One region of the Rhodococcus sp. K11/5 genome, then DNA from elsewhere that is predicted to be linked to it. Evidence: riboswitches for the same ligand, from Rfam matches in the RefSeq annotation. Region 1 holds a riboswitch; the other holds the start of a gene.
What was found. Region 1 has a riboswitch for cyclic di-AMP ahead of ACY466_RS13665 (C40 family peptidase). Riboswitches for the same ligand answer to the same signal wherever they lie in the genome.
Positions count from the first base shown of each region.

Region 2: another riboswitch for cyclic di-AMP. It lies ahead of ACY466_RS06180 (transglycosylase family protein); the one in region 1 lies ahead of ACY466_RS13665 (C40 family peptidase).

Region 1 covers NZ_CM143721.1:2,894,523-2,902,553, forward strand. Annotated here, with positions in the region: gene ACY466_RS13655 (hypothetical protein) at 1-908, opposite strand, end outside; gene ACY466_RS13660 (C40 family peptidase) at 953-1,936, opposite strand; gene ACY466_RS13665 (C40 family peptidase) at 2,280-2,873, opposite strand; cyclic di-AMP (ydaO/yuaA leader) riboswitch at 2,889-3,059, opposite strand; gene ACY466_RS13670 (hypothetical protein) at 3,173-3,406, opposite strand; gene ACY466_RS13675 (DEDD exonuclease domain-containing protein) at 3,617-5,332, shown strand; gene ACY466_RS13680 (Lrp/AsnC family transcriptional regulator) at 5,369-5,644, shown strand; gene trpD (anthranilate phosphoribosyltransferase) at 5,654-6,709, opposite strand; gene ACY466_RS13690 (hypothetical protein) at 6,721-7,203, opposite strand; gene ctaE (aa3-type cytochrome oxidase subunit III) at 7,335-7,949, shown strand.
Region 2 covers NZ_CM143721.1:1,270,480-1,278,510, forward strand. Annotated here, with positions in the region: gene ACY466_RS06170 (helicase-associated domain-containing protein) at 1-858, opposite strand, end outside; gene ACY466_RS06175 (hypothetical protein) at 919-1,110, shown strand; gene ACY466_RS06180 (transglycosylase family protein) at 1,339-1,935, opposite strand; cyclic di-AMP (ydaO/yuaA leader) riboswitch at 1,944-2,154, opposite strand; gene ACY466_RS06185 (glycosyltransferase 87 family protein) at 2,317-3,603, opposite strand; gene ACY466_RS06190 (YccF domain-containing protein) at 3,667-4,098, opposite strand; gene ACY466_RS06195 (hypothetical protein) at 4,127-4,390, opposite strand; gene ACY466_RS06200 (cold-shock protein) at 4,598-5,017, shown strand; gene ACY466_RS06205 (DUF2771 domain-containing protein) at 5,014-5,535, opposite strand; gene ACY466_RS06210 (MFS transporter) at 5,532-7,145, opposite strand; gene ACY466_RS06215 (glutaminyl-peptide cyclotransferase) at 7,176-7,997, opposite strand.

The sequences.
Region 1 (8,031 bases):
CCTTCGAGCAACCACAGCGGGGACCCGTCGGCCGTGATCGACCGAGCGGCGACGTGCGTGAGTTCGTGCTGCAGAACGGAGCGACGCGTGGACTCGGTGAGCCTGTCCCCCGCGGTCGGTCCGAACACGATGCGCTGACCGGTGACGAATCCACGCTCGACCGGGTCCGCGATGGTCGACGCGGCGACGTCCGTCATCGGAGAGTTGTTCGCGCTCGCGGTGAACTCGGCGTCCGAACCCGTCACGGTCACCACCGCTCGGCGAGACCACCCGACACCGAAGAAGTCGGTCACCGCCTCGACGGCGGGGGGTAGATCCGCGGCGAGACCGTCGATCAGCGCCCGTTGCTCCGGGTGGCCGACGACGATCGACGTGGTGTCACCGGTCTGCACGGACTCGGTGACCACCGGCCCGAAGTCCCACGGCCCGCGCCAGGTGATGCGGCCGTACTGCGGGAGGTCGTCGTCCGAGACCAGCGCCCAGGTGTCGCCTCGGCGGGCGACGACGAGGGTGACGTCGCGGCGGGTGGAGTCGATGTCGGCCTCGGCGTACGCATAGCGCAGCACCACGTGCGGGGCCCAGACATCGGTGGCGGACAACGACTCCGCGAGTTCGGTCGGAACCGGGGTCTCGGGTTCGTCGATCAGTTCGTATCCGAAGTCGGAGAGCGGAACTCCCCGTAGATTGCGGGCACGTTCGACTTCACGTTCGACGAACCCCGGGTCGGCACCCCGATCGAACAGCGATCGCAGGGCGTCCTCGTCGCCGTCGCGAAGGGCGACCGTCCACGCGTCGAGCAGGGCCTGCACCCCCGCCGTGCGCTGGTCGTCGAACGAACTCGCCGCGGCCCCGGACGGAGCGTCCGAGGTGGGCGGGGGCGTTCCGGCACAACCGGTCGCCACCGTCACCACCAACGCCAGAGCGAGCGCCGACCGTCGAACGGTGCGAATGATCAGTACCGGCGCGCGCTGTGGAACGGCCAGGATTCCATCGACTCGACTCGGACGGGTACGCCGAAGGTCGAGGCATGCACGATGTTCCCGTTGCCGGCGTAGAGGCCGACGTGCGACGCCTCGGGATAGAACAGAACCACGTCACCCGGCTGCAGATCGCTCTTCGCCACCGGCGTGCCGCCGGCTGCCTGCGCCTGACTCGAGCGCGGAAGGGTCTTGCCCACCTGGTTGTACGCCCAGACGACGAGCCCGGAGCAGTCGTATCCGTCGGGACCGGTCGCGCCCCACACATAGGGCTTGCCGATCTGGGTGAACGCTGCCTGAAGGGCACCGGCCTGCGAACCCGGCGTCAACGAACCCAGAATGGACGCGGGATCGAAGCCGGGAGGAAACGCGGAACCTGCGAGTTCCGCTCGCTCCGCCTCGGACAGCGCGGCGAATGCGGCCACCACGTCGTCGATCTGAGCCTGCAATCGACTCTGCTTGTTCTGTAGATCGTCACTGAGAGCGCGCGCCTGCTCGGTCGCGATGCGGGCCGCGTCGGCGGACTGCAGGGACGACTGCTCGGCCGCTGCGGCGGCATCGGTCGCCTCACGGAAGGTGGCGACCTGCGCGGCCGCGTCGGTGGAGATGACGTCGAGCGCCGACATCTGGTCGAGCATCTGCTGCGGCGAATCGCTGACCATCAGCGCGAACAGGCGATTGGTCCGCGCACCCTGGTAGTTCGCCTGCGCGATCTTGTCGACCGTCGGCCGCACCGAATCGATCAAACCGTTCGCAGCGTCCACGGCGGACCGATCCCGGGCGAGGCGATCCTCGGCTTCCCGTTGCGCCGCCATCTTGGCGTCGAGGTCGATCTGGGCGTTGTGCATCGCCTCGGTGGTCTCCTCCGAAGCGCGCGACAGGTCGGCCAGTTCCGTCATCGCGGCGCTACCGGACGCGCCGGGTACGGGATCAGCACCCGCCACCGGCGTCGACATCATCACGGTGGCGCCCAACAATCCGGCGAGAACCAGCGCGCGGCATCGATGAGACACGGCGGTCCGGTGCGACTTCGACCAGGCTGACGACACGGTGGATGGTTCTCCGATCAGGTGAAGCGATTCGAGACCTCTGCGACCATCGAGGTCTCGGAAAGATTACGACGAGCGTGCGGACACTGTCCAGGATTCGGTTTATCCGGCGCGAAACGGGGTTGTCGACGTGAGAACACGTCCATAACCGACCGCTCCACTTGTTTCTGGGGGCGGATCGATTCATGCCCCCGACCGACGAGGAGGGTGCCGCCGCTGATGCGACGACACCCTCTCACACGATCGACTCGGATCAGACGTAGCGGCTTGCGCCGTCGGCAGGCATCGATGACAGCGGAACGACCTTGACCGGCTGGCTCTCGGTGGACGCGTGCACGACGTTGCCGTTGCCCACGTACATACCGGAGTGCGAGCCGCCGTAGAAGGACACGATGTCCCCCGGCTGCAGGTTGCCCAGCGAGACCGAGGTACCGGCGGCGGCCTGGTCGTAGCTGGTGCGCGGCAGGGAGATGCCGGCCTGCTGGTAGGCCCACTGCATCAAGCCGGAGCAGTCGAAGGCGTTGGGGCCCGCTGCGCCGTAGACGTACGGTGCACCGACCTTGCTCTCGGCCGCGGCGACGGCGGCCTGGGCGGCGCTCTGCACCGGAGCCGCGGGTGCGAGCTGCGGAACCTGGGGAACCGCGGGCAGCTGCGGAGCAACCGGCATCGGGGGCAGCTGGCTCAGGATCTCGTCGGGAACCTCGAAGGTCCCGATTCCGGGGATTGCCACCGGGGCCGCGAAGGCCGGGGCGGCGGGGATGGCGACAGCTCCTGCAGTGAGGGCGCCGGCGATGAGAACGTTGCGGACGGGCCGCGTGGCACTGCTGGGTTTACGGTGTTTCGCCACGAAAAGAGGTGCTCCATTTCTTCCGTTCATCCGCCGACCGAGTTAGCTGACGGGTTCGGGCTGGGAAGATCAGCCCTACCTTCGAACCGCGGCGAGGCCGCGGGGAGAAGGATTCACCCCGGTGTAACGGTGGGTTCCCGGTACGACCACCCCGGAAAGAGGAGGCCGATTAGGCGGTGACACTGCGACGCATTCCTCGGGTGGATCTGCACGACTCCGCAATGTCTCGGAAAGATTACGAAACGGCATCCACAATGTCGAGCCCACCCGGTTCGTGTCGCGATTGGATCACGGTGAGATCACCCCGCAGCGTGGTCCGGCGCATCACCTCGGCCACCGTCGTGCGCCTCGCGGCCGCTGGGGATCTCACTGCTGACGAGCCTCAATCGCGGTATCAGTCCACTGTCGGCCAGAACCTCCATGGCGTCGTGTTCGTCCTGCTCGAGCCGCAATCGCCGAGCCCCGTACCGGGACCCGCCGGGCTCCCCGGAGCCCCGCGCCGGGAGCTCCGGAACCCCCAGGAGGACCGACACCACGCAGTCCTGGCACGCGAGTCCCCGCACCCGGCAGTCGCCACAATCGACAATCATGTGATCCTCGTCTCATCTCGGTTTCGGCTCGGTTCACCGGGTCTCGGCTCGGTTCGCGACCTTGCCGCCCGAACGTAACGGCGACCTCCGACACGAACGCGAACCCGCGATCGTCGCCGAATTCTGTCGGTGGACGCCTCTAACGTCCTCGGGGTGATCACGCCGCACTCGGGAGCGCACCAACTCGCCTTCGACGAACTCGACGCGTCGCTGCGCGAGACCACCTTCGTCGTGGTCGACCTCGAGACCACCGGGGGTCGGCCGGGAGAGGACGCGATCACCGAGATCGGTGCGGTCAAGGTGCGCGGCGGCCGCGTGCTGGGTGAGATGTCGACACTCGTGGATCCCGGGCGCTCCATCCCGCCCACCATCGTCGCGCTGACCGGCATCACCACCGCGATGCTCGTGGACGCCCCGCGTATCGAGCGAGTGCTGCCGGCCTTCGTCGAGTTCGCACGCGGATGCGTGCTCGTCGCGCACAACGCGCGATTCGACACCGGTTTCCTCCGAGCGGCCGCCACTCGGATGGATCTGGCGTGGCCGTCGTTCCAGGTTCTCTGCACCGTGAAACTCGCTCGCCGCGTTCTCACCCGGGACGAGGCACCGTCGGTGAAGCTCTCGGCCCTGGCCACGGTGTTCCGGTCGTCGACTCGGCCCACTCACCGTGCACTCGACGACGCGCGGGCGACGGTCGACGTCCTGCACGGACTCATCGAACGGGTCGGCAACCAGGGCGTCCACAGCTATGCCGAACTGATCGACTATCTGCCCACGGTTCCTGCGGCGCATCGCGCCAAGCGCGGACTGGCCGCGGGATTGCCGCACGCGCCGGGGGTCTACCTGTTCCGGGGCCCCTCGGACGAGGTCCTCTACGTCGGAACCTCGAACAACCTGCATCGACGGGTACGCAACTACTTCACGGGTTCCGAGACCCGCGGGCGGATGAAGGAGATGGTCGCGCTCGCCACCCGCGTGGATCACGTCGAGTGCAGCCACGCGATCGAAGCCGGTGTGCGCGAGCTCCGACTCATCAGCGCGCACACGCCCCCGTACAACCGGCGATCGAAGTACCCCCGCAAGGGCTGGTGGATCGCTCTCACCGCCGAGGCGTTTCCGCGGCTGTCCATCGTGCGCGCGCCCGCACCGGGAGCCTTGGGTCCGTTCTCCGTCCGGGGAGCGGCGGCCGAGGCGGCGGCGTCTCTCGCCGAGTACACCGGTCTTCGCTCGTGCACGCACCGCATCGCCGTATCGGCCCGGCACGAGAAGTGTCCCGTCGAGGCGGTGGGTGGATGCACGGCCGCCGCGGCCGGACCCCTGTCCGCGCTGGACTACGCGTCGGCTCCGGCGGCTTTCGTCGAACTCGTCGACGGGCACTCCGCCGGGGTCGTCGAGACCGCGCTGGCCCGTATCGAGGAACTCTCGCGCGCAGAGTTGTTCGAGAACGCAGCCCGCCTCCGCGATCGGACGGCCGCGACGGTGACCGTGCTGAGAACCCTGCAGCGCCTGCAGTCGTTGACCCGCATCGCGCAGCTCGTGGCCGCGCGGCCCGCCGACGGAGGCGGGTGGGAGTTCGTGGTCATCCGCCACGGCCGCCTCGCCAGCGCCGGTGTCGCACGACGCGGCGTCTCCCCCATGCCCGTCGTCGACGCACTCGTCGCCGGGGCCGAGACCGTGGTCCCCGACGGAACGCCGCTCGAGGGCGCAACACCGGAGGAGGTGGCACTACTGGCCCGGTGGCTGGACTCCGGTGGCGTTCGCATCGTCGACACCACCGACGGGTGGCACGAACCGGTCCACGGGGTCGGTCGCTGGCACACGTGGTGCGCGACCGTGCGTCGAGTGGAGAGGGACGAGCGCCAACTACGCTGACGGCACCTTGCATCCCACCCGGAAGGCATCACCGAGATGATCACCGCCATCGTCATGATCCACGCCGACGTCCATACGATCCCCGAGACGGCTCAGGCCGTCGCGGATGTCGCCGGAGTCACCGAGGTGTACTCCTGCGCTGGTGACGTCGACCTGATCGCAGTGGTCAAGGTCCGCACACACGAGGAGATCGCGCTGGTGATCACCGAGCGCGTCAATCGGCTCGACGGCGTTCTGCGCACGGACACCCACATCGCCTTCAAGTCCTACTCGAGCGCGGACGTCGACGCCGGATTCTCGCTCGGCGAGTGACCGCTCCTCTCACGAGGACGTGAAGGACGCCCATTCGTCGAGGAGGGTGGCGGCCGCACCCTCGTCGACCGCCGCCGTCACCGTTCGGAGACCGTCGGCCAGCGCGTCGAGCAGGGTGCCGTCGACGCCGCGGAAGGCCGCGACGGCGGCGGCCGCGTTGAGCAGTACGGCATCGCGCACCGGTCCGTGCTCTCCCGCGAACACCCGACGCGCGATTCTCGCGTTGACGGCGGCGTCGCCCCCGCGCAGCGCATCCAGAGGCACTCGGGCGATACCCAGCTCTCGCGGGTCCAGGACCTCACGCACCACGGAACCACCGCGTACCACGTTCACCTGCGTGGTGGACGACGTCGTGATCTCGTCCAGACCGTCGTCGCCGCGCACCACCAGCACGGAGTGACCGCGTGCCGCGAACACCCCGGAGACGACGTCCACCAGATCCTCGAACGCGCACCCCACCAGACCCGCGCGCGGTCGCGCCGGATTGGTCAACGGGCCGAGCACGTTGAACACCGTCGGGATACCGATCTCCTTGCGCGGCGCCGCCGCGAACCGCAGCGCCGGGTGGAAGACCGGTGCGAAACAGAAGCCGATGCCGAGCGCACGCACGGACGCGGCGACTCGATCCGGTCCCTGATCGATGCGGACACCCAGCTCCTCGAGCACGTCGGCGCCACCGCTCTTGGAGGACGCGGCTCGGTTGCCGTGCTTGACCACCCGCACCCCACTCGCCGCGACCACCACCGAAGCCATCGTCGAGATGTTCACGGTGTGCGACCGGTCTCCCCCGGTACCGACGATGTCGACCACGTCGTCGTCGATCGGAACCGCATTCGCGTGGTCGAGCATCGTGTCCGCCAGTCCCCGCAGTTCCTCTGAGGTGACGCCCTTCATCTTGAGGGCCACTCCGAATGCCGCGATCTGGGCCGACGTGGCGTTGTCCGACATGATCTCGTCCATCGCCCACGCCGTGTCCGCGGCGGACAGGTCACGGCGCGACGAGAGATCCCCGAGCACCGCCGACCACGTGCGCCTCGAGTCGGGGCTCGCATCCGCAGGGTTCATGGTCGGCGAGCCTACTGGGCGGAACCGGCTCCACCGGAGGGCGGCTGCAGCGCATCCCACCCCAGAACCGAGCCTCCCCGTCGCTGCGCCAGCCCCGCCATGCGCGAACGCTCCTGAGAACAGTGCAGGGCGTCGAGAACCTGGACGCGCTGCAGCACCAGCAGCCGGGCATGGTCGACGGCAACGGGAACGGACCCGGGTGTCTGGGCCAACGGTCCCGACGTCGCCTCGACGTATCCGTCCTGGCCCGCCACCGACACGGCGTCCGGCACCTCGGCCGCCGGCAGCATCAGGTGGTGACGAAGGACGACCTGGTCCGCCGGGGCCCATCGAGGCTCGGTCCTCGCCGCCCGTTCGAGCGCTGCCGAACACGCCTCGATGTCGTCGAAGCTCGATGCCACGACCACCAGATCGGGCCGGGTCATGTCCAGATCGGGGACCGAACGACCACGGAACAGGCGCTTCCACCATCGCTGTGATCCATCGCTACTCATGAGTCGACAGTAGCCAGGAACCACGATCGCGACTGTTCGCGACGGCAGGGTGTACCCGCATCGCGCCGAGTCGACGCGCCAACTTCGGACCCGGCTATGCCATCCGTACTACGAAGAGTCATACTTCAGAAGTGACGAGCGCAGTAGGTACTTCGGGATCCGCCATCACCCAGCGTGTTCACTCGCTGAACCGGCCGAACATGGTCAGCGTGGGCACCATCGTGTGGTTGTCCAGCGAGCTGATGTTCTTTGCCGGTCTCTTCGCGATGTACTTCGTCGCGCGAGCCCAGGCCGCTCCGGGCGAATGGCCGCCCGAGCCCACCGAGTTGAACCTGGCCCTGGCCGTGCCGATCACCGCGGTGCTGATCGCCTCGTCCTTCACGTGCCAGCTCGGCGTGTTCGCCGCCGAGCGCGGCGACGTGTTCGGCCTGCGCAGGTGGTACATCCTCACCCTCGCCATGGGCACGTTCTTCGTCTTCGGACAGGGCTACGAGTACTACCACATGGTCCACGAGGGCACCTCGATCTCGAGCAGCATCTACGGCTCGGTCTTCTACATCACCACCGGCTTCCACGGCCTGCACGTCATCGGTGGCCTCATCGCGTTCGTCTTCCTCATCGCCAGGACGCTGGTCAGCAAGTTCACGCCGGCCCAGGCCACCGCGGCAATCGTGGTGTCGTACTACTGGCACTTCGTCGACATCGTCTGGATCGCCTTGTTCGCGACCATCTACTTCATCCGGTGACGGGTCGGGTGTCGAATGATTGACAACACCCCTGCTCACGGTCGAAAGCACGCTTCGTCGCACCGAGCCGAAAAACCGGCCC
Region 2 (8,031 bases), 1.6 Mb from region 1:
GGCGATGCGGCGCACCTCGCGTACACCGAGACCGCCGGCCTTGAGGATCGGTGCCGGCGTGCGGCCGAGCGAGTCGAGCACGTCCTCGCACTGCCGGAGCAGTTCGAGGGCCTCGCCCGCGGCGGCCGCGTCGACGTCGGCGACGGTGATTTTCTCGGTGGTCGCCGCCGGTGGGCTCAGCAGGGTGGGATCGGTGACCGGTTCCCCTCGGAGCGCCTGCGAGACCTGCGGGGGGAGCTCGACCGTGTTCTCGTCCAGCCAGGTCAGCAGACCGGCTCCGAGGAGCTTCTGCACGGGCCGATCGGGTGGGGTTCCGGGGGCCGCGTCGCGGGTGCGCCCGATGGACGACGATTTGGTCAGGGTCGCGAGCAGATCTCGTTCGCGATCGTCGAGCGTCGCGAGCCGGGTCGTCACCACGTCCGCGGTCAGGGCGGGATCCGCGTCGTGGAAACGACCCACGCGCCACGGGATCGCGTCGCGGGCGGCCGCGACCATGGTCAGGTCGGCGGTGCCGCGCACCAGCGCTCGTGTCCGCAACGCGCCGAGCGCGGCATCGACGGACTTCTTGGTCGCGAGTTTGCCGATGAACCGGTCGAGCGTCCTGCGGGGGACGGGCGCGCGGTCGGCGCCCTCGTGTGCGAGCAGTTCGAGGATCGTCAGCGCGAGAGTGTCCAGGTCGTCCGCCACCCGCAGTACCGACGCGCGTTGCTCGGAGCGGCCTGCGAGCACCTCCAGGGTGGGTGGGGGCGGAATGGTCAGGTCGGGACGCAACCGCAACAGTTCGGCCAGGTCGTCGTCGCTTCGGGACGCCAACCAGTCCGTGAGGGTGTCCGCCGTCGGACCGTCGTTCGCGCTCATCGCCCTCGAGCCTAGAGACCTGCACTGGCGGAGGTTCGACCCCTAGTGCCAAAATGAGTCATGGCGAAAGAAGCGAAGAAGCGATACGTAGATCCCGGCTGGCCCCACGGCGTCGACGACGAGGACCATCCCGTGACGGAGTTGGCCTCCGCGCGCGCCGGCAGCCTGTCCCCGTACGGCGAGGAGATCGAGTTCCCGTTGCCGGTCGACTCGTTGCCGTACGCGCATCCGCACACGGTGATCAACCGCTGATCGGTACGCCGGTGCCGGTGCCGGTGCCGGAGTGAGGGTGCCGCTCGGTCCGTCACGAGTGGTCGGGGTGCCCCTGACTCGCGGTCGACAGCGCGCCCATCCGAGTGAGGGGCACCCTCGGTTCGCGAGACGGACCGAGGGTGCCCCTCACTCGTGCCAGGGGTACGAACCCCCAGACGTCGAAGGCCCCCACCGCATGCGGTGGGAGCCTTCGACGTGCGGTGAGGACTACCGAGGAAGGAAGTCCTGGTTCGCCTCGAGGAATGCGGCGACGTCCGGGTGAGCCGTGGCCTGCTCCAGGAAGCCGAGGATCATCGGGTCGGACGTGAAGTTCTGGACGATCTGCGTCAAGCCGGCCACCGCGTCGGAGCTGGTGGCGGGGATGCTGGTGAGATCGGGAAGCGCGGGTGCGCTGACGGCGGGTGCCGACGCGGCCGGGGCCGAACGCTCGGTGGGAGCGCTGGTCAGGCCGAGACGCGAGGAGCACGACGGCCAGGCGTTCCAGCCCTGGGATTCGAGGACGCGCTCGGCGACCACGATCTGCTGCTCACGCGAGGCCTGGTTCGCGGTCGCGGCGAATTCGCCACCACCGTGGCTGCTCCAGGTGCTGGGTGCGAACTGCAACCCGCCCTGGTAGCCGTTGCCGGTGTTGATGGCCCAGTTGCCGCCGGCCTCGCACTGGGCCAGACGGTCCCAGTCGGAGTCGGGTGCTGCGTTTGCCGTGCCGCTGAAGGCGAGGCCTGCGGTGCCGACCAGTGCGCTGGTGACAGCGACCTTGGCGACGGTCTTGCCGGTGGTGCTCGGCTTGCGATGACGTCCGCTCATAAGGGTAGAAATCCTCTCCACACGCGCCTGCGAGGTCAGCTGTCGGATTCGGGCTGAGAGGTAGCCCGGCCCACTCGCTCCTGGCTGGAACGGTGTGGCTTCACCCCAAGACCGTCGACGCGAACCCGGGTGGGGCTCGTTGCGTGACGGCCGAACTATCTACGAAGGACGTGTGGGTCCCCCGCCCCCGTCCCTGATCTTGTTTCGTGTCGGGTGTCCGGTACCCGCGGGACGAGGTTTGGCGCGGCGGGCCGGACGTCGGCCGAACTTCCGGCCGAGCAGGACACTATTACGAACCGGGCCCGGATGTCACTGTTCGATAACTTCGCCTGGTCGCGGGTCGGTCGGTCGGTTGTGAGGCTCGAGTACGGGTAAGCGCAGCTAGACGGATACGCGGGCACTGAATGTCGACTCGTCACCTGTTCGTAATCGAGTTGTTATGTGGCGGAAGTCACATATCCGGAGGGTCACGCCGATGCCGACGATCGCGACGAGGGCCGTGATGGGGTAGACCGTCTGCAGCAGCACTGCCTCGATGTCGCTGGACGGCGGCAGCATGAACGTGCCGATGGCGTAGACGCCGCCCGGAAACAGATGGAACCAGGCGATCTGGGGCAGTGTCACCGCCAGCGGCAGGATCCATACGAGCCGCCGTCGGGCTCGCAGGGCGAGATCCAGGCTCAGGATCGTCAGGGGAAGGAACCAGACCCAGTGGTGGCCCCAGGAGAACGGCGACACCAGCGGCGTCGTCAGGCCGCACACGGTCAGTCCGAGAAGGGTCAGTCCGCGTCGGTGCGCGGCGGCAGCGACGAGGAGTGACCCGACCGCGACGACGGCCGTGACGGCGATCCACAGCGCCACCGATGGTTCGTCGAGGCCGAACCATCTCGGGATCGCGCCGCGCAGCGACTGATTGGCGCCCGAGGTGATGTCGCCGATCCGGGTCGAATCCGAGATCGTGCCGAACCAGAAGGCCGCCGCGTCGGAGAAGAGGACGACGAACCCGAGAACGACGGAGGTCGCGGCGGTGGCCGCCCCGATCGCGAGCGCTCGCCATTGCCGGGTCAGGGCCAGGTGGACCAGGAACAGACCCGGGGTCATCTTGATGCCCGTCGCGATCCCGGCCCCCAGTCCGCGCAGGCGGCTGCCCTCCGGTCGGCCGAGGTCCCACAGCACGAGCGCGAGCAGGACGAGGTTGATCTGTCCCAGCCAGACCGTCATCCGAATCGGTTCGAGCCAGGTGAACACCACGGCCAGTGCCGCGCTGACGATGCGCAGCGACCGATCGTCGCGATAGCCGAGATGGATCCAGCACCAGCGCACGACGAGGTAGATCAGGGCGAGGTTCCCCAGCCAGAAGACGAGGTGGGTGGTGGCGTCCGCCAGGAGTCCGAGCGGCGCGAACAGCAGGGCGGCGAAGGGTGGGTAGGTGAAGGGGAGTTCGCCGACGAGTGCCCCGGCGTAGAGCCGGGTCGAGTCGAGGACGGTGGCGCCGCCCGCCCGGTAGACCGATGCGTCGATACCGAATTCGAACAGCCCGAACTTCGGGGTGCCGAAGGGGATGAGCCGGTCATGGGCGACGAGCGCGACGATCGCACCGATGACCGACAGAACGACGACACCACGTTGTGACGAGAATGAACGTTGCGGCGGATTCTTGGGGTCCACGCACGGAGGATAGGCCCGAAAATGCCGATCGGCGCGGTAAGCCACGCCGAAAGGAACCGTTCGTTACGTAGCGCGACCGGTCTTGACGTACCCCGGCACGTGGCCCGGCGGCAGATCACGAACATCGCTGTCGACGATGTCCTTGCCCAGCGGCATCAGCGACACCGGAATCATCTTGAGGTTCGCGAGCGCCAGGGGAATGCCGATGATGGTGATCGCCATCGCCGTTGCCGTGACGATGTGCCCGATGGTCAGCCAGATCCCGGCGAGCACGATCCACAGGACGTTGCCGATCAGCGACCCCGTTCCGGCCGACGGCTTGTCCACCACGGTTCGGCCGAACGGCCACAGCGCGTAGACCCCGATGCGGAACGAGGCGATTCCGAACGGAATCGTCACGACGAGGATGCACAGGAGCAACCCGAAGAGGAAGTAGGCGAGGGCGAGCCATAGCCCGCCGAAGACCAGCCAGATGACGTTCAGGATCAGGCGCATGACACCAGTATGTCGGCGCCGCGGGCCATCAGCGTCCGGTCCGCGCCCGACGCCCGGAGGACAGGGCGTAGATCAACCCGAGCAGGAAGCCCAGCGGGCTCAGCATCGCGGCGAAGTACAGCCACAGGCTGGGGGTGGTGTTCGAGATCAGCAGCACCGCGAAGATCACCACGAGCGCCAGAATTCCGAGGCCGAAACAGACCATGGCAACGGCGAGAAGCGCAGGTACGCCGGTCCGTCGCGGTGCGGGGGTTCGGGAGGCGTCGTCGGGTGCGGCGGGGCGATCGGTCACGGTGTCAGCCTAGTCGGCGCACAAACCTGTGGCGCCCGCCCACGGGGGCGAGGGTACGATCGAGTTCTCGCGTCGAGATGGATGTCGGCCTGGACGGCCCACGCCTCTCCGGCGCGATTCGTGTGTTCCGGCGAGGAACACCGAACAGGTACGTATCGGAACGTGTCCATCGAGCAAGTGCAACCAAGAAACGAACGGGTGAGATCGGTGCCGACCGGCAAGGTGAAGTGGTACGACGTCGAGAAGGGTTTCGGCTTTCTCTCGCAGGACGAGGGCGAGGACGTGTACGTGCGTTCGTCCGCTCTCCCGCAGGGAGTCGAGGGCCTCAAGCCCGGCCAGCGCGTCGAATTCGGCATGGCTGCCGGACGGCGTGGCCCGCAGGCCCTGAGCGTGACCGTTCTCGAGCCCGCCCCCTCGGTGCGGCAGAACGCCGCGGCCGGCTCCCGGAAGGAGCCGACCGCGCGCAAGCACACGCCGGACGAGTTGCACGGCATGGTCGAGGACATGATCACGCTGCTCGAGGCGACGGTGCAGCCCGAATTGCGGAAGGGCAAGTACCCCGATCGCAAGACGGCCCAGAAGATCTCCGAGGTGGTCCGGGCCGTCGCGCGCGAGCTCGACAGCTAGTCGGTTCCCTCCGGAGTGGTCGCGATGGACCACACCGCGTGGCTGACGATTTCTTCCTCGGCCGTGTCGGCGTCGATGACTCCGGACGGGAGTCGGATCTCGACACCCAGCAGAGGTAGGCCGTCGGCGTCCAGTTGCGGAACGGTGACCGACGTGCGGTCGCCGGGTCCGTAGTACTCGTCGGTCTCCACGATGTCGTCGTCGGAACCCCCGCGGGTGCCGTAGACCGTGGCCAGGCCCCACGGGCCACCGGAGATGCTCGGCGGGATCGACAGCTGCAGCGGGTTGCCCGCCCGCATCGGGATGGATGCGGTGGTCCCCTCGTAGTCGCACAGCGGTGCGTCGACCGGGCAGTAGCGGAACGGATCCACCTGAATGGTGGTCCCGTTCGCGTACGCGGTGATGCGAGGCGGTGTCTCGGGGGCGTTCAGGATGGCGCGGCCCAGCAGCACGACGAAGGCGACGCCGACCACGACCACGGCGATCGCGGCCGCGATCAGTCCGGTGCGGCGCGTCATCGCGTGACTCCCTCACTGGTGGCGTTCGGCGCGGTGCGGTCCCGGCGAGCCCGTTCGACTTCGCTGAGCGCCACCTCCTGCTTCGCTCGAACCGGGCGGTTTCCTCCGAAGCCGGGAACGATGGACCCGCCCCGATACGTCACGATTGTCTGCACGAGACCGATGGTAAGCAACACCGAGATCACGGTGAAACCCACCCAGTACTCGGTGGGCAGCAGAACCCCGAGCGTGCCGCCCAGAACCCAACTCAATTGCAGCACCGTCTCGCTCCGGCCGAAGCCCGAGGCGATGGATTCCGTGGGCAGATCGTGTTGCAACGACGCGTCGAGACAGACCTTGGCCAGGGCGCTCGCCGCGGACGCCACCAGTGCGGCGAGCGCGGCACTGAGGAGGCTGTCGGTGAGGGCGGCGACGACGGCGACCGCCGTGGCCGCCGCGGCGCACTGCACCACGAGCATGGACGGTTTGGTCAGCGTCGCGCGGGCTCCCGCGGTGTTTCCGCCGAAGTTGCCGAGGCCGGCGGCCACACCGACGAGCGCGAGCATCAAGGCCTGCTGCAGTGGTTCGTGTTCGGTCCGCGACTTCGCCACGAACGCGACGTAGAGGGTGAGGAAGCCGGTCAGTACCCGGATTGTCCCGTTGCCCCACAGGCCGACGAGAACGGCGCGGCCGAGCGGTTGTCGCCGCTTGCTGGGGGCGGGAACGGCACCGATCACCTCGGTGGACGCCTCGGCGTGGTAGCCGAGGGTGGCGGGGACCTCGCCCTCGGTGACCTCCACCCAGGACGGAATCCGCATGGACAGGTACGCGCCGAACAGGGTGAGCGCGAACGTGAACCACAGGGCGCCGATGGAATCGAAGGCGAACGCGATCCCCGCGGCCACGGCGCCGGCGCACACGGTTCCGCCCAGTAGACCGAAGACCGTGAGGCGAGAGTTGACGCGCACCAGATCGATCTCCGGCGGGAGAACTCGCGGGGTGACGGCCGACTTGAGCACGGCGAAGGATTTGCTCATCACCAGCATGCCCAGCGCCGCCGGGTACAGGATCCAACTGTCGAAGTTGAAGATCAGCACGATCGCCAGCACGGATCTGATCACGAACGACGCGGCGAGGGCCAGCCGTCGGCCACGCTGCAGCCGGTCGAGCAGCGGACCGATGAGGGGGGCGATGATCGCGAACGGTGCGATGGTGATGAGGAGATACAGCGCGACCTGTGTCCTGTCCTCGCCCGTGGCCGCCGAGAAGAACAGCGTGTTCGCCAGGGCCACCGCCATCGCGGCGTCCGTGGCGAAGTTCGCCATCGTGGCGTAGGTGAGGGCCGTCAGCCCCGATTTGTCGGCACCGTTCGCCGTCGCAGCCCGACGGAACGTGGCGATGCCCTTGCCCGTCAGCTCGCGACCGCGTCGGGCCGCGACTCGGGTGACCGTGATCTTGCGGGGCCCGCGCGCGTCACCGGGCGGCGACATCCGGCGGGTCTCGTCGGGGTCGACGGGATGCAGAGGAGGCAGCGGGGATCGTCTCGGGGGGAGCGCCTCGGACGGGGAGTAGTTGTCCCATCCAGGATGGCGCGAGTCGTCCGTACCTGTCACGTGTTCATTGTCCCCCATCGGCGGCGGAAGGCTCGGCGCGAGCGTCGCTCACTCGGCGGGGACGAACTCGACCTCGAACAGCGTCGGCCAGAGTTTGCCAGTCAGCAGGAAACGGTCGGTGTCCGGAATCGCCGCGATCCCGTTCAGGACGTCGATCCCGTCCTGCGACGGCAAGGCCTCACGCAGCGACGACGCGTCGATCACGGCCGTGACATCGCCGCTGTCGGGGTCGATTCGGACGATGTCGTCGGTCTGCCACACGTTGGCGTACACACCGTCGGGGGTGCACTCGAGCTCGTTCAGGGAACGCAGCGGCTGCCCGTCCAGGGTCACCGGAACCGTCGTTCGTCCGGCCACCTCGACGGGGTCGAAGGTCTCCCGATCACGGAAGGTCAGCGTCTCGGATCCGTCGCTGGTGACGAGTCGGTCGTCGTACGCGCAGATCCCCCATCCCTCTCCCTCGTACGACACCCTGCCGCGTTCTTCCAGGGTCACCGGGTCGCGCGCGATCGCGATCTCGTCCTGCCAGGTCAGCTGCCACAGGATGTCGCCCGCGCGGGTGATGCCCTCCCCGAACAGCGGTCCGGGGAGATCGACGTCCGCGAGAACCTCGCCGGTGGCTCGATCGGTGGCGGTGACCGACGACGCCCCCACGAGGCCGGTTCCTTCGAGCAGGCGGTCGCCGTCGACCTCGAGGCCCTGCGTGAACGCGGTGCGCTCGTGCGGTTCCGTCGCGACGATCCGCACCTCGAGCCGCGGAACGTCCGATACGGACGCGTCGGGATCGGTCCCCGCATCCGCACCACAGGCGGCGAGCAGAGCCGCTGCCACCCCGAGGGCACCCACGCGAATCGAGCCACTCCGCACCATCGCTCCATCCTGTCAGCCCGCCACGACGGCCCGC